DNA from 4 places in the Sinomonas atrocyanea genome. Region 1 is predicted to be linked to each of the others. Evidence: predicted binding sites of a transcription regulator. Region 1 holds the regulator's gene; each other region holds the start of a gene.

Region 1 (5,812 bases):
ACTGGTGGGGCATCGGGCCGGGCGCCCACTCCCATGTGGGCGGCGTCCGCTGGTGGAACGTCAAGCACCCCACCGCGTACGCCGGGCGCCTCTCCCAGGGCGTCTCGCCGGCCGCGGCCCGGGAGACGCTCGACGACGGCACGCGCCGCGTGGAGCGCGTCCTCCTGAAGGTCCGGCTCGCCTCCGGCCTGCCCACGTCCGACCTCGATGCCGGGGGCCGCGCGGCCGTGGCCGGCCTGATCGCCGATGGCCTCGTGGACGGGCCCACAGCCCTCCGGGGCCGCCTGGTCCTCACGCTGCGGGGCCGGCTCCTCGCCGATGCGGTCGTGCGGGCGCTGCTGCCCTGACCCGGGCAGCAGGCATCACTTGATGAGGTGCAGGTTGTAGCGGTACTGGTACGGCTGCCCGCGGTTGACCTGGATGCCCGCCGTAACCGAGAACACGGTGAGCGCGATCCAGAGCAGCGTCGCGAGGACGGAGAACACGCTCCCGACGAAGGGAATGTACCCGAGCAGGTTGAGCACGACCGCCGCGACCGTGGGCGGCAGCGTGAAGTTCAGCGCTTCCTTCGATTCCTGCGCGGTGAAGGGGCCGCGGTCCTTGAAGACGAGGTAGATCAGCAGCGACGGGACGAAGCCGAGGATGCCGCCGAAATGCGCGAGGGTCGCCCATTGCCGGTCCTCGGACGCCGTCAGCGGCGCGGGGACCGTGGCACCGTTGTCCTGTCCGGCGGTGCTGCGGGGGTCCTTCGGGTACTCGGCCACTGATGAATCCTTGCCTGTGGTTCCTTGCGGTCTTGGCGCCCACGCCGGCCGCACGGCCGCCGGGAGCAGTCCAAGGATATCCAAGGTTGCCCGCTCAGGCGGTCAGGAAGTCGATGACCTCCTCGACGCGGCCCAGCAGGGAAGGCTCGAGGTCGGCGTAGGTGCGCACCGCTCCCAGGAGCTTCTGCCAGCCGAGCCCGACGTCCTCCGCGGTGCTGTGCGGCCACCCGAAGGCCTTGAGGATCCCGGTCTTCCAGTCCACGCCCCGCGGGACGGTGGGCCAGGCGGGGATGCCGAGCACCGAGGGCTTGATGGCCTGCCAGACGTCCACATAGGGGTGGCCGACGACGAGCACGTTCCCGGCGGCCCCGGGCACCGCCATCGCCTCGGCCACGATGCGCGACTCCTTCGAGCCCTCGACCAGGTGGTCGACGATGATCCCGAGCTTCCGGCCCGGTCCTGGGCCGAACGCCTCGACGGCCCCGGCGAGGTCGTCGACCCCGTGCAGGGGTTCGACGACGATCCCCTCGACGCGGAGGTCGTCGCCCCACACCTTCTCCACGAGCTCGGCGTCATGCTTGCCCTCGACCCAGACCCGGCTCGCCTTGGCCACCTGCGCGCGCATCCCCTCGACGCGGACGGAGCCGGACGCGGTGCGGGCCGGGGGCGCGGGCTGGGTCCTCGGGGCCGGCGGTCCGACACGGACGGGATGGCCGTCGAGGAGGAACCCGAACCCGAGCTGGAACGAGCGCGTCCGCCCGCGCCGGTCTTCGAGGCTCATCACGTGCATGCCCCCGGACTTCTCCACGCGGACCACGGCACCCACCCACCCGCTCTCGGCGTCCTCGAGGACGAGCCCGGGCTCGGCGGGGACGAGGGGCAGTTCGGCACGGGAGGGGGCAGCGAGGTCGGCCGGCCCCCAGGAGTCATAGCTGAGTCGGTCCACCCGCCGCATCCTACGGCGGCTCGCCCCGGAGGGCCCCGGGGACGCGCCGTGGCCTAGTGCACAGCACGGGGGTTCCCGCCGGACCCGGTGGGCGTACTAGACTTAGCACTTGATCCCAGAGAGTGCTAAGCCGCGGGTGTGCCGCCCGCCGTCGCAGCAGGAGGTGTGATGAACGAGCCCCGCAAGCTGGAGGTCCTGCGGGCGATCGTGGAGGACTACGTCCACTACCGCGAGCCCGTCGGGTCCAAGGCGCTCGTGGAACGCCACCGGCTCGGCGTCTCGAGCGCCACCATCCGCAATGACATGGCCGCCCTCGAGGACGACGGCCTCATCACGGCCCCCCACACGAGCGCCGGCCGCGTGCCGACCGACAAGGGCTACCGGGTCTTCGTGGACCACCTCGCTGCGGTGCGGCCGCTGTCCGCCGCGGAGAAGCAGGCGATCCAGACGCTCCTGGGCGGTGCGGACGACCTGGACGACGTGCTCGAGCGCACCGTCAGGCTCCTGTCCCAGCTGACCAACCAGGTCGCCGTCGTGCAGTACCCCCAGCTGGGCCGCGCCAAGGTGCGACACGTCGAAGCGGTGTCCATGGCCCCGCGCCAGGTCCTGCTCGTCCTCATCGCCGACACCGGCACCGTCGAGCAGCGGGTGCACACCGTCAGCGAGGACGTTGACCGCGACAGGCTCGCGTACCTGAGGCAGCGGTTCCTCGAGGGGCTGGCCGGGACGGCCGTGGGACGGCTCGCGGCCGGGGCGGCGGAGGTCGTCGCCTCGCTCGCTCCGCAGGACCAGCGGCTCGGCGCCGAACTGGCCCACGGCCTCGGCACCCTCGCAGAGGCGAGCCGCGAGGACCGCATGGTGATGGCGGGCACCGCCTACCTCGCGAGGTCCAACAGCGACTTCCTCCAGAGCATCTCACCCGTGCTCGAAGCGCTCGAGGAACAGGTGGTCCTGCTGCGGCTCCTCTCGGAGATGGCGGCCGATCCCCGCGGCGTCACCGTGACGATCGGCCGGGAGAACCCGTATGTCGGCCTGGCCGAGACCTCGGTCGTCGCGACCGGCTACGGGCAGGACGACGGACCGAAGCTCGGCATCCTCGGCCCCACACGCATGGACTATCCGGCCACGATGGCCGCAGTGCGGGCGGTCGCCCGCTACCTGTCGAAGATCATCGCCGGAAGCTGAGAAGAAAGAGAACTGTGAGCAGCCACTACGAAACCCTCGGCGTGCAGACCGACGCGACCCCCGAGGAGATCAAGAAGGCCTACAAGAAGCTGGCCCGCAAGCTCCACCCGGACATGAACCCGGGCGAGGACGCCGCGGACCGCTTCAAGGCCGTCACCCACGCCTACGAAGTCCTCTCGGACCCGCAGAAGCGCCGTGTCTATGACACGACGGGCAACGAGAACGGCACCGACAACGGCTTCTCCGGCGGCTACAACGGAGCGGGCTTCGCGTTCCAGGACATCTTCGAGACCTTCTTCGGCGGCGGGGCGGGGCAGTCGGGCCCGGCGTCCCGGGTGCGGCGGGGGCAGGATGCGCTCATCGCCGTCCGGATCGAGCTCAAGGACGCCGTCTTCGGCGTCAACAAGAAGCTCGAGGTCGACACCGCGGTCGTCTGCGGCCGCTGCGACGGATCGTGCTGCGAGCCGGGCACCGAGCCGGTCCGCTGCGGCGTGTGCGGCGGCTCCGGTCACATCCAGCGCCCCGTGCGCTCGATCCTCGGCCAGGTCATGACCATGGCCACGTGCCCCACCTGCCAGGGGTTCGGCACGGAGATCCCCAGCCCGTGCAACGAGTGCGGCGGGGAGGGGCGCGTACGGAGCCGGCGCTCGCTCACGGTCAAGATCCCTGCCGGGGTCTCCACGGGCACCCGCATCCAGCTCGCGGGCCAGGGCGAGGCCGGCACGGCCGGCGGTCCGTCCGGGGACCTCTACGTCGAGATCCGGGTGGCCGCGCACCCGACGTTCACGCGCGAAGGCGACGACCTGCACGCGACCCTCAGCGTCCCCATGACCGCGGCCGCGCTCGGGTCCGAGATGACCCTCGAGACGTTCGACGGCGAGCACAGCATCACCCTGCGTCCCGGGAGCCAGTCGGGTGACGTGGTCACCCTGCATGACCTCGGCGTGGCCCGGCTGCGCGGCTCGGGCCGCGGGGACCTCCTCGTGCACGTGCGGGTCGAGACCCCGACCAAGCTCGACGCCGAGCAGGAGGAACTCCTGCGCCAGTTCGCCAAGCTCCGCGGCGAGCAGGTCGGCGAGGGCAAGCTCGTGGGCAGCGGCGGCATGTTCGCCAAGCTCCGCGACAAGCTCGGCAACCTCTGACGATGTCCCGGCCGCTCTTCTACGTCGCCCCCGGCGCGCTCGACGGCGCGGCCCCGGGAGGCACCATGACCGTGGACGGCGCCGAGGGCCGTCACGCCGTCGCGGTCCGGCGCCTGGGCGTGGGGGAGGGCGTCGATGTCTCGGACGGCGCCGGAACCCGCGCCGTCGGCACCGTCAGCAGGGCCGAGGGCTCCGTGCTCGAGGCGGTCGTCGACACCGTGGTGCACGAGGAGCGCCCTCCCTTCCGGCTCGTGCTCGTCCAGGCGCTGGCGAAGGGAGACCGGGACGAGCTGGCCGCGGAGACGGCGACAGAGCTCGGTGTGGACGCGGTCGTGCCGTGGCAGGCCGAGCGGTCGATCGTGCGGTGGAAGGGCGAGCGGGCCCAGAAGGCGCTCGCGAAGTGGCGCTCGGTGGTCCTCGCGGCAGCCAAGCAGGCCCGCAGGGCCTGGGTGCCGGACGTCGAGCCGGCGGTCGACGGCGGCCGCCTCGCCGAGCGGATCGCGCAGGCGCGGCTCGCGGTGGTGCTCCATGAGGAGGCGAGCGAGTCGCTCACCGGCATCCTGCGGGGCGTGGCCTCTGGGGACGGCGAGGGCGAGATCCTGTTCATCGTCGGCCCGGAGGGCGGCATCAGTCCGGCCGAACTCGAGCGCTTCGTCCAGGCCGGCGCGCGCCTTGCGCTGCTGGGACCGCACGTGCTGCGCTCCTCGACGGCCGGGCCGGCGGCGCTGGCCCTCGCGGGCGAGCACCTCGGCCGGTGGGGGAGCCGGGACGGCCGCTAGCTAGCCGGTGATGGTGAACGACTTCGAGTCCCAGGCCGAGGTGCTCGAGGTCGCCGAGGGCGAGGCGTCCTCGGCCGGCAGGATCCGGACCTCGTAGTCCCCGGGCGGAAGGTTCACCGCGAAGGTGAATTCGCCCACGTGCCCGGCGTCATGGCCCGAGGTCACCGTCCCGCTGACGTACACCGACCGGTTCCCCTGCGCGTCGTGCCGCAGGACCTGCCACGCGAACGGCTTGTCCGGCTGGGTGGCCCTGCCGAAGACCTTGAGCGAACCCTTGAGCCTGCTGCCCTCCTGCGGATCGATGATCCACACCGGGGCGATCATCGAGGGGTCCCGCTGCATGAGCTGCCCCAGCTGGACGCGCTGGAACGCGAGCTGGGAGGTCCGGCCGTCGACCAGGAGCATGACCGAGATCGGCTGGCCGGCGTCGACGAGCCCCGAGCTGGCAGCCGCCGCTGTCGCGGTGTAGACCAGCTGCTGGACCGCGAGCTGGGCCGTCGGCTCGTCGACTCCGGTGTTGAAGGCGTCGTCCGAGACGTCGACCGTGATGTAGTTCCGCCCGGAGACGGACGCGGCAAGCTTCTTCGGCGACTGCCAGGGGCTGAAGTAGTGGGGGTCGAGCGGCTTCTGCGACATCATGATCCGCAGCGCGGTCGCGATGGGGTTGTCCCGGGAATCGGCGTCGCGGAACTCCCGGTAGAGGTAGACGCCGTCCCGGGCCCGGCCCAGCCAGTACACCGGCGCCTTCGCCGAGGTCTGGGACGTCTCGAGCGGGGCAGAGGCCGGGGTCATCCCGCTGGTGGGACCCGCCGTCGAGCCGGCCGCGATGCTCGGCTGCGGAGTGCCGGCGGCCGTGCAGCCCGTCAGCGGCAGGCCCGCGGCGAGGAGCGCGGCAGCAAGCGCCAGGGCGCCGCGTCGGCGCCGGCTCCCCAGCCCAGCTCGAAGTGCCATCGGTTCCCTTGCAGATCAGTCCGTGCCCCTCCGCGGGGCCACCGT
Region 2 (5,812 bases), 760 kb from region 1:
CCACGCTGGCGCCAGGTGAGGGCGATCACGAGCACGGGCCAGTGCCACAGGTAGAGGCCGTAGGAGATGTCCCCGAGCTTCCGCAGCGGCTTCGAGGCGAGGACCTGGTGGACGCCGAAGCGGCCGCCGTGCTGGGCAGCGAGGATCACCGCCACCGCCGAGAGCGTGGGCCACAGCGCGATCGCGCCGGGGAAGAGCCCCTGGACGTCGAGCACAAGCCCGCAGGCCACGATCGAGGCCACGCCGCCCCAGCCCATCACGAGCGCCGCGCCCTGCCCGATGCGCACGCGGTCGATCGCGAGCGCGAGGAGGCTGCCGAGCGCGAACTCCCAGATGCGGGCCGGCAGGGAGAAGTACGCCTGCACCTGGTCCGCGGCGGTGAACCAGACCGAGAACGCGAACGAGGCGGCGAAGACCGCCGCGAAGCCCACGGTGAGGACCTTCTCGTAGGCGAGGCCCCGGCGTCGTGCGAAGGCTCCGAGCGCCACGAAGACCAGCGGGAAGAGGATGAAGATCTGCCCCTGGATCGAGAGCGACCAGAAGTGCTGGAAGGGACTCGCGAGCGAGTGGTCCTGGGCGTAGTAGTCCACGGCGTCGCTCTGCAGGAGCCAGTTCTCCACATAGCCGAGGGACGCCGCGCCCTCCCGGAGCACGTCCCCCCACCGCGTGGCGGGGAGGAAGATGACGGCGGCGATCACGGTTCCGGCGATCGTCACGGCGGCGGCGGGAAGAAGACGCCGGAAGACGTGCAGCCAGTGCCGGAGCAGGTGGGTGCGCTCGCCGCGGCGGTGCCGGGCCACGAACTGGCCGGTCATGAGGAACGCGGAGACCATGAGGAACACGTCGACCCCGCCGGAGACGCGCCCGAGCCACACGTGGTAGAGCACCACCAGCGCCACGGCGACCGCCCTCAGGCCCTGGATCTCCGGTCGGAAGACACGCCCCCCACTCGCTTGCCTGTGTCCTTCGGCCACCACGCCAGCCCCACTCTCCTTCACGTCAGCCGATTTTCCTGCCCCTCCATTGCGCCCCGCCCACCTGTGCGTTCCCTGTGAGCGGCGTTGCCCCTCCCTATGCAAAGCACCCCGGCACGCGGGGCCCTGCCGGACGGACGACGGCGGCCGCGCCCCTCGTGCGGGAGGGGCGCGGCCGCCGTCGTGCTCGCCTGAGCGGGAGGGCCAGCCTCAGTGGCTGTGGCCCGCGTGGGCGTCCTCGGCCTCGGCCGGCTTGTCCGCCACGAGGGTCTCCGTGGTCAGGACGAGGGCCGCGATCGAGGCGGCATTCCGCAGCGCGGAGCGGGTCACCTTGACCGGGTCGATGATGCCGGCCGCGAGGAGGTCCTCGTACTCGCCCGTCTTGGCGTTGAAGCCGTGGTTCACCTCGGCCTCGGCCACGCGGGCGGCGACGACGTAGCCGTCGTGCCCGGCGTTCTGGGCGATCCAGCGCAGCGGCTGGACGAGCGCGCGGCGCACGATCGAGACGCCCACCGCGGCGTCGCCGTCGAGGGCCTTGACGTCGGCGTCCTCGTCGAGGGCGCGGACCGCGTGCACGAGGGCGGAGCCGCCGCCGGCCACGATGCCCTCCTCGAGGGCTGCGCGGGTCGAGGACACGGCGTCCTCGATGCGGTGCTTCTTCTCCTTGAGCTCGACCTCGGTGGCCGCGCCGACCTTGATCACGCCGATGCCGCCGGCGAGCTTGGCGAGGCGTTCCTGGAGCTTCTCGCGGTCCCAGTCCGAGTCGGTGCGGTCCAGCTCGGCGCGCAGCTGCGCGACGCGGGCCTGCACATCCTCGGCCGTGCCGGCGCCGTCGACGATGGTCGTGTTGTCCTTCGTGACGGTGATGCGGCGCGCGGTGCCGAGCTGCTCGAGGCCGACCTGGTCCAGGGAGAGGCCGACCTCCGGGGAGACGACCTGCGCGCCGGTGAGGGTCGCGATGTCCTGGAGCATGGCCTTGCGGCGGTCGCCGAAGCCCGGGGCCTTGACGGCCACGACGCTCAGGGTGCCGCGGAGGCGGTTGACGATCAGCGTCGAGAGGGCCTCGCCGTCCACGTCCTCGGCGATGACGAACAGCGGCTTCGAGGCGGAGAGGACCTTCTCGAGGAGCGGCAGGAAGTCCTGCAGCGAGGAGATCTTGCCCTGGTGGATGAGGATGAGCGCGTCCTCGAGGACGGCCTCCTGGCGCTCCGCGTCCGTGACGAAGTACGGCGAGAGGTAGCCCTTGTCGAACTGCATGCCCTCGGTGAGCACGAGCTCGGTCTGGGTGGTCGAGGCTTCCTCGATGGTGATGACGCCGTCCTGGCCCACCTTGTCGAAGGCTTCGGCCAGAAGCTCGCCGATCTCGTCGGACTGGGCGGAGATCGCCGCGACGTTCGCCACGTCGCGGCCCGAGACCTCGCGGGCGTTCTCCTTCAGGCGGGCGGCGACGGCCTCGACCGCCACCTCGATGCCGCGCTTGACCTCGCCGGGCGCCGCACCGGCGGTCACGTTGCGCAGGCCCTCCTTGACGAGGGCCTGGGCGAGGACGGTCGCCGTCGTCGTGCCGTCGCCGGCGACGTCGTTGGTCTTGGTGGCGACCTCCTTGGCGAGCTGGGCGCCGAGGTTCTCGTACGGGTCGTCGAGCTCGACCTCGCGGGCGATCGTCACGCCGTCGTTCGTGATCGTGGGCGCGCCCCACTTCTTGTCGAGGACCACGTTGCGGCCGCGCGGGCCGAGGGTGACCTTGACGGTGTCGGCGAGCTTGTCGACGCCCGTCTCGAGGGCCTTGCGCGCGGCGTCGCTGAATGCGAGCTGCTTAGCCATTCGCTACTCCTGTGTCTGGATCAAGTGTCTGGATCAAGCACGACACCCCGGCCGCAGTGAAACGGCCGGGGCGCAGCGCGGGAGCGTTACTTGACGACGATCGCCAGGACGTCGCGGGCCGAGAGCACGAGGTACTCGGCGCCGCCCGTCTTGACCTCGGTGCCGCCGTACTTGGAGTAGAGGACGACGTCGCCGACGGTGACGTCCACGGGCACGCGGTTGCCGTTGTCATCGACGCGGCCGGGGCCGACGGCGACGACCTCGCCCTCCTGCGGCTTCTCCTTCGCGGTGTCCGGGATCACGAGGCCGGACGCGGTGGTCTGCTCGGCCTCGAGCGGCTTGACGACAATGCGATCCTCGAGGGGCTTGATGGAGACCGACACGGATCTCTCCTTTACATCAACGGGTCACGGATGGTGAGCCGGGCAAGCAACCGTCGTCGCGGGTGCCGGGAGCGTGCCTGACAGGGTTAGCACTCGGCACGGCCGAGTGCTACTGGCGACTCTAGTGAGCACGCTGGCACTCGGTCAAGGCGAGTGCCAACTGGGTGTCGGGAAGGGGCCGGGAACCGGGGCGTTGGCGGGTGCACCCGAGGGGTCCGGCACCGGGGGCCTATTCGCCCGCGAGCTCGTCGTAACCGAGGTCATCGCCGTCGTCGTCGGCGTCGAGGCCGCGCGTGGCGTACATGACGGCGACCGAGACCACGAGCGCGACGCCGCCCACGACGAGGGCGACGATTGCCCCGATCTTGGCGCCGAGGAACTGGTCCCGCAGCGACCGCGCCTCGTCCGTGGCGTCGCTGATGTTCTTGCCGCCCACGGAGTAGACGGTGGCGTTGAAGGCATCCAGGGCCATCACCACGACCAGCAGCACGGCGGCGACCACTGTGATGACGATGCCCGCGATGAGCACGGGCCGGGCGTACGGCCGGAGCCGGGTGAGGAGGCCCGCCCCCTCCGGTCGAGCTGGAACGGGATCGACGCTGGGGCTGGTCTCCATGCCCACCAGCCTATCCAATGAGCTGCGGGCGCGGAGCGCACTACGCTGGATGGCATGCCCGACGACCGACATGCCCCGGACCAGCTGGCCCCTCTGCTGACACCCGAGGGCTGGGCACTGCTCAACTCGCTCGGCCCCTACCGCGAGGAGGACGCCCTCGCGATCAGCGGCCGGCTCCGCAAGGCGGGGCACTCCCCCGAGCTCGTCTCGGCGGTCCTCTCCCAGTCCCGGCTCCGCGCCCGCGCCGCCGCCAAGTTCGGCGAGTTCGCCTCCAGCATGCTCTTCACCCGGGCCGGCCTCGAGCAGGCCACCCGGCTCTCCGTCGCGGCCCGCCACGCCCGGCGGTTCGTCGACGCCGGCGTCCGGCGTGTCGCGGACCTCGGATGCGGGCTCGGCGCGGATGCCATGGCCATGGCGTCCCTCGACCTCGAGGTCACCGCGGTGGAGCTCGACGAGACCACCGCCGCGTGCGCCACGATGAACCTCATGCCGTTCCCGCAGGCCCGGGTCGTGCACGCCGACGCCCAGTCGGTGGACCTCGCCGGGGTGGACGGGGTCTGGCTCGACCCCGCCCGGCGTTCGACGTCGGCCTCCGGCACCACCCGCCTGTGGGACCCCGAGGAGTTCTCGCCGCCGCTGAGCTTCGTCGAGGGGCTCGCCCGCCGCGGACTGCCCGTGGGCGTGAAGCTGGGCCCGGGCCTGCCCCACGAGTCGGTGCCCGCGGGCTGCGAGGCCCAGTGGGTCTCGGTGCAGGGTGACGTCGCCGAGGTCGCCCTGTACTTCAACGCGCTCAAGCGGCCCACCGTGCGCAGGGCCGCCCTCGTGCTGGCGAGCGACGGCGCGGCGGAGCTCGTGGCGGAGACCGACTTCGGCGCCGGGGCCGAGCCGCGGATCGGCCCGCTCGAGGGCTTCCTCTACGAGCCCGACGGCGCGGTCATCCGGGCCGGGCTGGTGGCCGAGCTCGCCGAGCGCCTGGGCGGCACGCTCGTGGACCCGCACATCGCCTACATCTGCGCGCCCCAGCTCGTGCAGACGCCGTTCGCCAAGGCATACCGCGTGCTCGAGGTGCGGCCCTACAACGTCAAGGCACTGCGGGCGTGGGTGCGCGAGGAGGGCATCGGCGTGCTCGACATCAAGAAGCGGGGCGCCGCCGTCACGCCCGAGGAACTGCGCAGGGTGCTCCTCGCGGGCCAGCGCAAGGGTGCCACCGGCAAGGCCACGCTCGTGCTCACGCGCATCGGCGACGACCGCGTGGCCGCCGTGGTCGAGCCCGCCTGACCCGGGGCCACGCCTCACCCGCCCCGGGGTCACGTCTCACCCGCCCCGGGGTCACGTCTCACCCGACCCGGGGTCACGCCTCACCCGACCCGGGGTCACGCCTCACCCACCCCGGGGTCACCTCTCACCCGACCCGGGGTCACGCCTCACCCACCCCGGGGTCACCTCTCACCCGACCCGGGGTCACCTCTCACCCGACCCGGGGTCACCTCTCACCCACCCCGAGGTCACGTCCGAACCTGACCCCGCGTCCGCCCAAACCTGACCCCGCGTCCGCCCAAACCTGACCCCGGGTCCATCAAGACCTGACCCCGGGTCGGGGCGTCACTGGGCGCGCATGAACTCCTCGGCGGCGCGCACCTGCTCGTCGGTCGGGCGCATGCCCGTGTAGAGGACGAACTGCTCGAGCGCCTGGATCGTCATGACCTCGGCACCGGAGATGACGGTCTTCCCCGCGGCGCGGCCGGCCTTGATGAGCGGCGTCTCCGCCGGGAGGGCCACGACGTCGAAGACGACCCGCGCGGCGTCGACCGCCGAGACCGGGAAGGACAGCGATTCGGCATCCGGGCCGCCCGCCATGCCGATGGGGGTCACGTTGACCAGGACGTCCGCGGTGCGGTCCCCCAGCTCCGGGGCCCAGGCGAAGCCGTACAGCTCGGCCAGCCCGCGGCCGGCGGACTCGTTGCGGGCCACGATCGTCACGTCCGTGAAGCCCGCGTCGCGGAACGCCGCGGCGG
Region 3 (5,812 bases), 740 kb from region 1:
GGTGGCCAGGCAGGCCAGCGGGACCCAGGCAGGGACGCCCACGATCATGAGGACGAGGGTGACCACGGCCGCCACGAGGGCGCAGAGGCCCGTGAGGGCCACGGCGAGCCGTCCCCAGCGGACGCGCAGGCGGGGCTTCGGCGCACCGCCGGGCAGGCGGCCCTCGGCGCGGGGGCGGCCGAGGAGCCGCCGGTCCCCGAGGAGCTGGACGGCGTGGCCTCGCGTCGGAGCGGCTCCATGGACTCCATGAGCAGGGCCGCCTCGCCGGCAGGCTGCTCGGCGGCGCGGCGGCGGAGGAAGTACGGGGCGACCCACAGCAGCCACACGAGCACGGCAGCGCCGAGCACCGTCGAGCTGCTGAGGGCGAAATCCATACTCAGAACGGTAGGAGGATCGCCGGGGCGCTGCCCGTATTAGCGCCGGTGTGTCGCGAGAACCTCAGCGGGAAGGCGCGGGCGCCGGCTCCGTCCGGAGCCGCCGTCGTCCGCCGGCTCAGCGTCGCGAGGCGAGCCACCGGCCGAGCAGGCCGCCTTCGGGGATCTCCTCGGCGGTGAGGGCGAAGGACTCATGGTCCGCCCAGGCCCCGTTGATGTGCAGGTAGCGGGGGCGCAGGCCCTCGTGCCGGAATCCGAGCTTCTCGACCACGCGGAGGCTCGGGGCGTTCTCGGGGCGGATGTTGATCTCCATGCGGTGCAGGCCCATCTCGCCGAAGCAGTGGTCAGTCACGAGCGCGACCGCCGTCGGCGCGATCCCGCGGCCGGCGTGCTCGCGGTCCACCCAGTAGCCGAGCGTGGCCATGAGCGCCGAGCCCCACACGATCGAGGACACCGTCAGCTGCCCGACAATGGGCGCCCTGCGGAGGCGGGGATCGTCGAGGGTGATGACGAAGGGCAGCGCCGTCCCCTCCCTGGCCTGCCGCGTGAGGGACCGCACCATGTCCCGGAAGGTGGGCAGAGTGCCGCCCGGCTGGGGGTTCGAGGCCTCCCAGGGGGCGAGCCAGGCCCTGTTGCGGGACCGCACGGCCATCCACTCCGCGCGGTCCCCCATCCGCAGCGGCCGGAGAGCGAGGTCCCCGGCGCGCAGGGTGACGGGCCAGAGGCCCGATGCCGACATACTCCGGGTCAGCCGCGGGCCGACGCCGTGTCCGCGCCCTCGGCCACGAAGTCCGCGAGCCACGAGCGCAGGTCTGCGCCGAACTCGTCGCGGTCGCAGGCGAGGGTCACGACGGCCTTGAGGTAGGAGAGCTTGTCCCCGGTGTCGTAGCGGCGGCCGCGGAAGACCACACCGTATACCCCGCCGCCCTCGCCCTCGCGGCGCGCCAGCGTCTGCAGGGCGTCGGTGAGCTGGATCTCGTCGCCCCGGCCGGGCTCGGTGCTGCGCAGCACGTCGAAGACGGCGGGGTGGAGCACGTAGCGGCCGATGATGGCGAGGTTGGACGGCGCATCCTCGGGCGCGGGCTTCTCGACGAGCCCGTGGACCTGGACGTAGCTCTCGCCCTCCACCTCGGTGACGTCGGCGCAGCCATAGGAGGAGATCGTCTCGCGGGGGACCTCCATGAGCGCCACGACGGAGCCGCCGGTGGCCTGCTGGACCCGGATCATCTCGCCGAGGAGCTCGTCCCGCTCGTCGATGAGGTCGTCGCCGAGGAGCACGGCAAAGGGCTCGTTGCCGACGTGGCGCTCGGCGCACAGCACGGCGTGCCCGAGGCCCTTCGGGTCGCCCTGGCGGACGTAGTGGATGTCGCCGAGGTTGTTGGACTCCTGGATCGCTGCGAGCTTCTTGCGGTCGCCCTTCGCCTCGAGCGCGGACTCGAGCGACGGGACGCGGTCGAAGTGGTCCTCGAGCGCGCGCTTGTTGCGGCCCGTGATCATCAGGATGTCCTCGAGGCCCACCGACACCGCCTCCTCGACCACGTACTGGATCGCGGGCTTGTCGACGACGGGGAGCATCTCCTTGGGCATGGCCTTGGTCACCGGCAGGAACCGAGTCCCGAGACCAGCGACAGGGATGACGGCTTTCCTGACAGCTCTGGAGGTAGACACGAGCCACACTCTATACGAGTACGGGACATGCACGGATAGAGTCGCGCCATGGACACCGCCGAGCTCAAGTCGTCCCTGCGCGCCCGGATCTGGTCGGCGCGCCGCGCCCTCGCACCCGCCGAGGTCGCCGCCGCGGCTCCCCTCATCGCGGGGCACGGCCTCGCCTGGGCCCGACGGACCGTGGCCCCGGGGGCCGTCCTGACCGCCTATCTCGGCGTCGGCGTGGAGCCGCCCACCGCGGGCCTCCTCACGGACCTGCACGAGGCGGGCTTCCGCATCATGCTCCCGATCTGCCTCCCCGAGCGGCAGCTCGGCTGGACCGAATGGCACCCGGGCATCGAGTTCGCGCGGAGCCGCTACGCCCCCGTGCAGGAGCCGGTGGGCACCGTGGTGCCGGCCGAGCAGGTCCTCGCCGGCGGCCCCGACCGTCCCCCCATCGCGGGGATCGTCCTGCCGGCCACGGCCCTGGACAGCGAGGGGCGCCGGCTCGGCCAGGGCGGGGGCTACTACGACCGCTTCCTCGCCCTCGCGGCGGCGCTCGGTGCCCGGCTCCCCACCGCGGCGGTGGTGTACGACGGCGAGGTGCTCGCCTCGGGCGAAGTCCCGGCCGATGTGCTGGACCGGCGCGTCGACGCGGCCCTCACTCCGGGCGGGATCGTCGATCTCGGCGGCGCCGGCCAGACCACGGAATAGGCGCACGCGGCAGCCTGTTAGAATTAGCACTCGAGGCCCGCGACTGCCAACCGGACCGACGTCCCAGTGCCGGGACGCCGCCGGACGACGGTGCTGCGGCCTCTGCCCTGTCCAGAAGGAGTTCCTGTGCCTACTTACGCCTACGCCTGCAAAGACTGCGACCACGCCTTCGAGACGGTGCAGTCGTTCAGCGACGCCTCGCTCACGGTCTGCCCCGAGTGCGGCGGGACCCTGCGCAAGAAGTTCAACACCGTCGGCGTCGTCTTCAAGGGCTCTGGCTTCTACCGCACCGACTCCCGGGGCGGCAGCTCCAGCAGCGCCCCGGCCGCCTCCCCGGCCAAGGAATCTGCTCCGAAGGACACCAAGCCGGCTCCCGCGGCCGCAGCCAACTGACCTTCTTCCCCTCCCCCGGCTGCGCGCCGGGCGCGTCGTCCACATAGACGCGTTCCCCGACCCGTCGTCTGCGCCGCCGCCCTAGCGTGGCGTCATGACACGCAGCCCGGCGCCGAAGCGCCAGCCCGCCCCGGTGCGCCCCTGGGCGTCCGCCCCGCGCAGCCCCCTTCGCCGCTTCCTCGACCGGCGCCGCCGCACCCTCGCGGCGGCGCTCTTCTGCGTGGCGGCGGGGGCCGCCGTGCACGAGCTCACGCCGCCTTCGGCCGCGATGGCTCCCGTGGCCGTTGCGGCCCGGGACCTCGCCGGCGGGGCCACCGTCGCGTCAGGCGACGTGCGCGTGGCCAGGCTCCCTGCCGACGCGGTGCCGCGGGGCGCCTCGTCGGATCCCTCCCGGCTCGTGGGGCAGCGCCTTGCAGGCCCCGTGCGCAGTGGCGAGGCCATCACCGACGCCGGCCTCGTGGGGCCGGGGCTCCTTGCGGGATCAGCCCCGGATACGGCCGCGGTCCCAGTCCGGGTGGCCGATCCGGCCTCGCTCCAGCTCCTGCGGCCGGGCCAGCTCATCGACGTCGTGCTCAGCACGGACGCCGGCGGTGGGCCCGGAGCGGGCACGACGCTCGCCGCCCAGGTTCCCGTCCTCTGGGCCGGCGGACCTGGCGGGGCAGGCGGGGCCGCCCCGTGGCTCGGTTCGCAGGATGCCGAGGGACTCCTTGTCGTCGCCGCGCGCCCGGACCAGGCACTCCGGCTCGCGGGTGCGTCGGCCCGCGGGAAGGTGTTCTTCACCCTCGTCGAGGCCGGGCCCCGCTCATGCGGGTCGCGCCCGCCAGCCGCTCAGCCCCAGTGGGGAGGCCGCTGCTCCTTGAGCCACCGCTCGCGCGCACGCTCGGCGCTCCGACGCGTCACCGGCTCGTAGGGCCGCTGGACGGCCGCGGACTCCGGCTCGTCCGCCTCGGCGGGCCCCGTGCCGGGAACGGTCACGCGGCGGGACCCGCGGGGGCGGCGGAGCTCGCCGGTCTCGGTGGGCTCGCCGGCGGCGGCCTCCGCCTCGTCCCTGTCCGCCTCAGCGGAGGTGCCGCCGTCCTGCGGCCCCGCCTCGTCGGTGCTCCCGCCGTTGGCGTCGGAGTCACCGCTGTCAGCGTAGGCGTCGGCGCCGCCAGCGGCCCCGGCCTCCCCCGCCGACGGGTCCTCAGCATCGGCCGCGTCGCGGTCGGCGAACCACGACCCGAAGCCTTCCGGACCCGCGGCTGCGGCGCCGGAAGCGTCCGGCCCGGCACCGGCCGGGCCCTCGCTTCCGCGGCCCCCGTCCGCGCTGTCCGCGCTGCCTGCCCGGTCCCGCCGATCGGGGCCCTGGGCCTCGTCACGCTCGCTCATGGCCGTGGTCCCCTCGCTCTCCCGCTGGCTGCGGGTCCTCCCGTCGGCCTCCCAGGCCTGCGCGGACGTGACGGGGCGGTGGCGCCCGTCGTGGCCGCCGCCCCAGGCCCCGTCGAGGAATCCGGCTGTGCCGTTCTCATCGGCATCCGTGGCCAGGCCCAGCTCCCCGGCGATCATCTCGGCGCAGCCGCTGGGATCCGTGAAGACTTCGATGGTCCACAGCGTGAAGTGCTTCCACCCGAGGCGTCCGAGGAGCTCTGGCCGCTGGCGCGTGCGCTCGCGCACGCTCATGGAGCGGTACCGGGCGGTGCCGTCGGATTCGACGGCCACAGGGACGCTCGTCTCGTGGTCCTCGCGGCCGATGGTCAGCACGGGGTCGATGGCGGCCGCCATGTCCACCGCACCGTCGTAGTGGTGCCAGACGCGGGCGCCGCGGGAGCTCAGGCGGTCCCCCAGGTCCGTGACGAGGGGGTCGGCCCCCAGCGCTTCGGCGCTGGCCGCGGCGCGGGTGGCCGGAGTGCCGAGCTGGGTGTTGCCTCCGAGCTCGCGGTCCAGCAGCTCGTAGAAGTCCGAGGCCCCTTCGCTCAGACGCGTCACGTCGAGCTCGGACGGCTGGAAGCAGCTGAGCACGTGCAGGCTGTGCCTGGCCCGGCTCATCGCGAGGGCGAAGCGCCGCCGGCCGCCGGGCTCGCTCAGCGGGCCGAAGTGGTGCATGGCGCGCCCGTGCGGCGTCCGGCCGAACCCGAGCGAGAAGATGACGTGGTCTCGGACCAGGCCTCCGGCCCGGTCGATGTGCACCACGCGGAACGGCTCGGTGCCGCCGCTGAAGAAGGCGACGAGATCCGGATGGTTGGCCATCTGGAGCCGGATGGCCTCTCCGACGCGGGCGGCGTGGTGGGCGCTGGCGGTCACCACGGCAAGGGAGACGCCCGGGCGGTGCCGCGCGTGGTCGAATACCAGGTCGACCACCCTGTTGACCTCGGCGGCGACCGACTCGACCCCGCCGTCCTCCCCGCTCGGCAGCCCCGTGCCGTCCGGCAGGTACTCGAGCAGGAACGGCCGGTCCAGTCCGGTCACGCTCGGCCCGTCGGGGAGCCGCCGGAGGCGCCCGGAGTAGAAGCGCCGGCTCAGCTGGAGGTCCAGGTCCTCGTCCACGGACCGGTACGTGGTCCGCAGGCGCACGGAGGGCAGGACGCGGGACAGCGCGGTCAGGGCGCTGTCCACCGAGGGGGCGAGCGGCTGTCCGGCCTGCTGCTCGACCGAGACCGAGAAGGGGCGCGGGTTGGCCACCTGCGGGTCGCCGAAGGCGATGATCT
Region 4 (5,812 bases), 1.2 Mb from region 1:
GCTCGGCCCTCGGCAACCCTGGACCTGCCGGCTGGGCCTGGTACATCGACGAGGAGACGTGGCATGCCGGCGGGTGGCCGCACGGGACCAACAACCAGGGCGAGCTCATGGCCGTGCTCGACCTCTTCCGGTCCACCGCCGCCCTCGGCCAGGAACCCCTCCGGATCCTGTGCGACAGCCAGTACGTGATCAACTGCGTGACCAAGTGGATGCCAGGGTGGAAGCGCCGGGGCTGGAAGAAGGCCGACGGCAAGCCGGTCCTCAACGTCGACCTCCTGAGCCAGATCGACGCGGAGCTCGCGGGCCGGAACTACACCTTCGAGTGGGTCAAGGGCCACGCCGGGCATCCGCTCAACGAGGCTGCGGACACGAAGGCCCGCGCCGTGGCGCTGGCGTACCAGTCGGGACGGGCCCCCCTCGAGGGCCCCGGGTTCGGCGGCGAGGCAGGGGCCGTGCGTTCCCCGGCACCCTCGTCCGCGGCGGCCCGCCAGCGGCCGGCGGACCGGGGCGCGTCGCTCGGCGGCGCCGGGGCCTCGGGCGAGCTCGGCCTCGGCACGGTCCCCGAGCAGGCCGAACTCTTCGACGCGATCGCCGCGGAGCCTGAGCAGCCCGAGCGGGCGCGGGATGTCGAGGCGGTCGTCGAGCTCGAGCAGGAGCTCCTCGATCCGGACGTCCGGGGCGACTACGGCCAGCTGGCCTTCCTCCTCCACCCTGAGTACCGCGAGATCGGGGCCTCCGGCCGCCTCTGGGGACGCGAGGAGCTCATCGAGGAGCTCGTGGCGGCCCCCGAGTCGCACGTGCGCTTCGAGCTCGTGGACGCCGTGCCCCTCGGCAGCGACCTCGTCCAGGTCGTGTACCGCACCGTCAACGGCACGGGCTCGGCGCTGCGCTCGTCGCTGTGGCAGCGCACCGACGGCCGGTGGCGCCTCCGCTTCCACCAGGGCACCTCGGAGGGCTGAGCCGCCCGGGCTGAACGGCCAGTGGGCCCCGGCCCTCACTCCTGGAACGCCGACGGCGGGGCCCCCACCGAAGTGGGGACCCCGCCGTCGTCCATCAGAGCCGTCGCGTACCCGAAAGGGCAGAACCGCGACGAGATCTGTACCCGAAACGGGTGGGGAGGCTAGCGGATCAGAAGCCGCCCATGCCGCCCATGTCGTCGCCGCCGGGCATGGCCGGGGCGGCCTTCTCCGGCTTGTCGGCCACGACGGCCTCGGTGGTGAGGAACAGGCCGGCGATCGAGGCGGCGTTCTGCAGCGCAGAGCGGGTCACCTTGACCGGGTCGTTGACGCCGGCGGCCAGGAGGTCCTCGTACACGCCGGTGGCGGCGTTGAGGCCGTGGCCGGCGGGCAGGCCGCGGACCTTGTCCGCGACGACGCCCGGCTCGAGGCCGGCGTTGAAGGCGATCTGCTTCAGCGGGGCCTCGATGGCGACCTTGACGATGTTGGCGCCGGTGGCCTCGTCACCCTCGAGGTTGAGGTTGGCGAACGCCTTGGCGCCGGCCTGGATGAGGGCCACGCCACCGCCGGCGACGATGCCCTCCTCGACGGCAGCCTTCGCGTTGCGGACGGCGTCCTCGATGCGGTGCTTGCGCTCCTTGAGCTCGACCTCGGTGGCCGCGCCCGCCTTGATGACGGCCACGCCGCCGGCGAGCTTGGCGAGGCGCTCCTGGAGCTTCTCGCGGTCGTAGTCCGAGTCGGAGTTCTCGATCTCGGCGCGGATCTGGGACACGCGGCCGGCGATCTGCTCGGCGTCGCCGGCACCCTCGACGATCGTGGTCTCGTCCTTGGTCACGACGACCTTGCGGGCCTTGCCGAGCAGGTCGAGCGTGGCGTTCTCGAGCTTGAGGCCGACCTCCTCGGCGATGACCTGGCCACCGGTGAGGATCGCGATGTCGGTGAGCATGGCCTTGCGGCGGTCGCCGAAGCCCGGGGCCTTGACGGCGACGGACTTGAAGGTGCCCTTGAGCTTGTTGACGATGAGCGTGGCCAGGGCCTCGCCCTCGACGTCCTCGGCGATGATGAGGAGCGGCTTGTTGGCCTGCATGACGCGCTCGAGGACCGCGACGAGGTCCTTCACCGAGGAGATCTTGGAGTTCACGATGAGGATGTAGGGATCCTCGAGGACCGTCTCCTGGCGCTCGGCGTCGGTGACGAAGTACGCGGAGAGGTAGCCCTTGTCGAAGCGCATGCCCTCGGTGAGCTCGAGCTCGAGGCCGAAGGTGTTGGACTCCTCGACGGTGATGACGCCCTCCTTGCCCACCTTGTCGAGGGCCTCGGAGATGAGCTCGCCGATCTGGGTGTCGCCGGCGGAGATGGACGCGGTGGCCGCGATCTCCTCCTTGGTCTCGATCTCCTTGGCGGACTCGAGCAGTGCGGCCGTGACGGCGTCGACGGCCTTCTCGATGCCGCGCTTGAGCGAGAGCGGGTCGGCGCCGGCGGCGACGTTGCGGAGGCCTTCCTTCACGAGGGCCTGGGCGAGGACGGTGGCGGTCGTGGTGCCGTCGCCAGCGACGTCGTCGGTCTTCTTGGCGACCTCCTTGACGAGCTCGGCGCCGATCTTCTCGTACGGGTCGTCGAGCTCGATCTCCTTGGCGATGGAGACGCCATCGTTGGTGATCGTGGGGGCGCCCCACTTCTTCTCGAGGACGACGTTGCGGCCGCGCGGGCCGAGGGTGACCTTGACAGCGTCGGCCAGCTGGTTCAGGCCGCGCTCGAGGCCGCGACGGGCCTCCTCGTCGAATGCAATGATCTTGGCCATGACGGCTTGAGGTCCTTTCGGGACGTGTGTGTCGGTAGGCCACCTGCTGCAGCGCCCGCGACGGCCGGCGGCGGCCCCCGTTCCCACGGCGGCCTACGCCTCACCCCAGCGAGGTGATCCTGCCCCCGCGACCACACCGCTTTAGCAGTCTGGACGCCGGAGTGCTAGGTCCATAATTAGCACTCACCCACCCCGAGTGCAAGCGCAGGCGAGCCTGTACGCCCGGCGCGAAGGCTATCGCGCGACCGTGACGTCGCCGTCCCGGACGGGCTGGTTGTCGGCGCCGTAGGTGAAGGCCATGAAGCGGGCGGTGGTGACGTCGCCGTGCTCGTCGAAGCTGATCGGCCCGGACTGGCCCTCGTAGTCCACGGGCGTCCCCTTGGCCTGCAGCGCGAGGCAGGCTGGAAGCCCGGTGCACTTCTGGCGGTTCCCCTCCATGGCACCGGCCACGTCCCCGCCCGAGACGTCGATGAGCTTGGAGGCGATGGAGGCCCCGCCGTCGTCCTTCGCGGCGCCCGCGGCGAGGATCGCGAGCGAGGCCGCGTCGTAGGCCTCGCCGGCGAAGGTCAGGTCCTTCAGGTCCGGCGCATGCTCGAGGAGGTCGGCCTGGAACTCGGGGGTCGGGTACACCCCGGGAACGAGCGCGCGGGCGCCGTCGAGCGCATGGTCGGCGAGGGCCGAGCCGTAGCGGCCGTAGACGCCGCTCGAGAGCAGGAGCTTCGAGCCCGGGACCCCGGCGTCCGCCACGCTCGCGAGGATCGCCTGGCCGTCGCCCTGACCGATGACGAGGACCGCGTCGGCACCCTTCGCCGCAGCGGCGGCGGCCCCGGCGGAGTGCCCGGTGAACTCGGCGCTGCCGGACTCGGCCACGCCCGCGGCGCGGGCGGCCGCCGAGGCGGCGTCCGCCTCGGCCTTCCCGTGGTCGCCGGCCTGATGGAGGACCGCGATGCGCTTCGCCCCGGACCGCCGGGCGAGCTCCACGAGGGCGGCCCCCTCGGCGCCCTCCGGTGCCGAGGTGCGGAAGTAGAACCCGCCGCTGCGGTAGCCGGTCAGTGCGGCGGCCCTGTTCGCCGGCGAGATGAGCGGGACCTTGGCCTTCGAGAGCACGTCGATCGCGGCGGGCGCGCGGCTCGAGTCTGTCGGGCCGATCACGGCGTCGGCGCCGGTCTGGGCCAGGCGGCGGGACTCGGCGGCGGTGTCCGACCCGGGCTGGACCGGGAGCAGTTCCACGGGCTTGCCGCCGTAGCCGCCCGCGGCGTTCGCCTGCTGGACGGCGAGGACCACGGCGGCCCGCTGGGCGTCGTTGAGGTACGCCGAGTCGCCGGTCGAGTCGAGGAGGAGGCCGAGGCGCAGCACGCCGTCCCCGGATGGCGAAGGGTGGGCGGTGCGGGCCTCGCCGGTGGCACCGCACGCGGTGGCGGACAGGCCGAGGGCGAGGACCCCGGCGACCGCCGCGGCCCTGGCCTTCGGTGCCCGCCTGCTCACCCGGTGTACCCGGGTCCGATCACCACGGCGAGCGGCAGCCCGAGCGCGGGAGCCTGGAGGACCGTCCGGACGCCGACCGCGGCCGCGAGGGCCTGCGCCGAGGCGGCGTCCGCGGCCGAGCGGTAGTAGACGACAGGGCCGTCGACGGGGGCGCCGCTCCAGTTGCCGACGGTGGAGACGGACCACCCGGCCGCGCGCGCGGTGGCCGCGACCCGGTTGCCCAGGCCCGCGGTGGAGGTCGCGTTGTAGACGCCCACCTCGAGGGACGGGTCGGCTCCGGCCGAGGCCGTGGGGGTGGCGGTGGGGGTGGCGGTGGGGGTGGGGGTGGCGGTGGGGGCCGCGGGCGAGGACGCCTGGCTCGGGGCCGCGGACGGCTTCCCCTGGGCGGAGGCGCTCGGCGCGGCGGACGCTGCGGGCGAGGTGGCGGCGGACGCGGCCGCAGGCTGGCCGGAGAGGCCCAGCCGCGGCAGCACGAAGAAGGACACGGCGCCGATGACGAGGGCGAGGATGCCGGCGGCGAGGATCCACCGCAGCCCCCGGCCGGAGGGGCTGGGTCCGTCGTCCGGGACGCTCTCGTCACGGGTCCGGTGCACACCCTGCCGGCGCGGCGCCTCGGGGACAGCGTCGAATTCGTCGCGGGGATAGGTGTTCATGCGTGCGTCAGGTCCTTGTCGGTGGCCGGCTGGGGACGGCGCGCAGCGTCAGGCGCCGCCGCCGAGCCGGCGGGCAGTGCGCGCGCGCTGCCGCGACGTCCTCAGTCTACGCAACCGCTTGACCAGCATCGGATCGTGCGCCAGCGCGTCCTCGGTGTCGATGAGGGCGTTGAGCAGCTGGTAGTAGTGGGTCGCGGAGAGGTCGAACAGCTCGCGGATGGCCTGCTCCTTGGCGCCGGCGTACTTCCACCAGCCGCGTTCGAGGGCGAGCATCTGGATCTCCCGCTCGGTCAGTCCCCCGGCCGGACGGCCCGCCTGGGTGTCCTCCTGCTCGGCGGACGCGGGCGCGGGCCCGTGGTCGACGGCGTCGTCGAAGGCATGGGCGTGGTGTGCTGCTGCTGACGACATGGCTTCCAGTTTAAGCGGGAACTACAGCTCTGTCATTCTCCGCCCGGGGCGCGCCGCCCCGGCATCTCTGGCACACTGGCTCGCGTGATGGACGCCGAACCGCTCTTCGACCTGCCCGAGGCCTCCGGCGGCCCGGACGCGGGCGGCGAGGCGCCGGCGTCGTGCGCCGAGGACGCCCGCACCCTCGAGGCGATGTCCGCCGCGCCGCTGGCGGACCTCGTCCACCCCGACTGGGTCCCCGCGCTCTCGGCCTGTGAGCCGACGCTCCGCTCGGCCCTGCGCGCCCTCGCCGCGGAGGCCCACGACGGCGGCTGCATCCTCCCGGCCCCGTCGCGCCTGCTGCGGGCGTTCAGCCGGCCCCTGGGCGAGGTCAGGGTCCTCGTGCTGGGCCAGGACCCCTACCCCACACCCGGCCACGCGATCGGGCTCTCGTTCGCGTGCAGCCCCGCGGTGAGCCCGCTCCCGCGCAGCCTCGCGAACATCTTCCGCGAGCTCTCCGCGGACCTCGG

What was found. Region 1 encodes HrcA, which represses chaperone genes, less so after heat shock. Its sites were predicted from a motif close to TTNGCACTCGNNNNNNNCGAGTGCNAA; they were not measured.
Region 2: groES (co-chaperone GroES) is a predicted target of HrcA. The motif match lies at 3,315-3,341, and genes of this name have one in related genera.
Region 3: SA2016_RS13860 (FmdB family zinc ribbon protein) is a predicted target of HrcA. The motif match lies at 2,759-2,785, and genes of this name have one in related genera.
Region 4: groL (chaperonin GroEL) is a predicted target of HrcA. The motif match lies at 2,934-2,960, and genes of this name have one in related genera.

The regions. Positions count from the first base shown of each region.
Region 1 covers NZ_CP014518.1:2,265,782-2,271,593, reverse strand. Annotated here, with positions in the region: gene hemW (radical SAM family heme chaperone HemW) at 1-347, shown strand, start outside; gene SA2016_RS10435 (DUF4870 domain-containing protein) at 363-764, opposite strand; gene SA2016_RS10430 (DUF3097 domain-containing protein) at 859-1,710, opposite strand; gene hrcA (heat-inducible transcriptional repressor HrcA) at 1,879-2,895, shown strand; gene dnaJ (molecular chaperone DnaJ) at 2,910-4,037, shown strand; gene SA2016_RS10415 (16S rRNA (uracil(1498)-N(3))-methyltransferase) at 4,040-4,816, shown strand; gene SA2016_RS10410 (GerMN domain-containing protein) at 4,817-5,767, opposite strand.
Region 2 covers NZ_CP014518.1:3,027,198-3,033,009, forward strand. Annotated here, with positions in the region: gene SA2016_RS13915 (acyltransferase family protein) at 1-998, opposite strand, end outside; gene groL (chaperonin GroEL) at 1,185-2,798, opposite strand; gene groES (co-chaperone GroES) at 2,885-3,181, opposite strand; gene SA2016_RS13930 (hypothetical protein) at 3,411-3,797, opposite strand; gene SA2016_RS13935 (class I SAM-dependent methyltransferase) at 3,852-5,075, shown strand; gene SA2016_RS13940 (shikimate 5-dehydrogenase) at 5,400-5,812, opposite strand, start outside.
Region 3 covers NZ_CP014518.1:3,007,061-3,012,872, forward strand. Annotated here, with positions in the region: gene SA2016_RS13835 (hypothetical protein) at 1-102, opposite strand, end outside; gene SA2016_RS13840 (hypothetical protein) at 45-374, opposite strand; gene SA2016_RS13845 (GNAT family N-acetyltransferase) at 493-1,113, opposite strand; gene galU (UTP--glucose-1-phosphate uridylyltransferase GalU) at 1,122-2,042, opposite strand; gene SA2016_RS13855 (5-formyltetrahydrofolate cyclo-ligase) at 2,091-2,735, shown strand; gene SA2016_RS13860 (FmdB family zinc ribbon protein) at 2,862-3,128, shown strand; gene cpaB (Flp pilus assembly protein CpaB) at 3,223-4,038, shown strand; gene SA2016_RS13870 (DUF4011 domain-containing protein) at 3,957-5,812, opposite strand, start outside.
Region 4 covers NZ_CP014518.1:1,110,399-1,116,210, reverse strand. Annotated here, with positions in the region: gene SA2016_RS05300 (ribonuclease HI family protein) at 1-959, shown strand, start outside; gene groL (chaperonin GroEL) at 1,129-2,757, opposite strand; gene SA2016_RS05290 (ABC transporter substrate-binding protein) at 2,992-4,242, opposite strand; gene SA2016_RS05285 (LytR C-terminal domain-containing protein) at 4,239-4,895, opposite strand; gene SA2016_RS05280 (DUF3263 domain-containing protein) at 4,944-5,303, opposite strand; gene SA2016_RS05275 (uracil-DNA glycosylase) at 5,391-5,812, shown strand, end outside.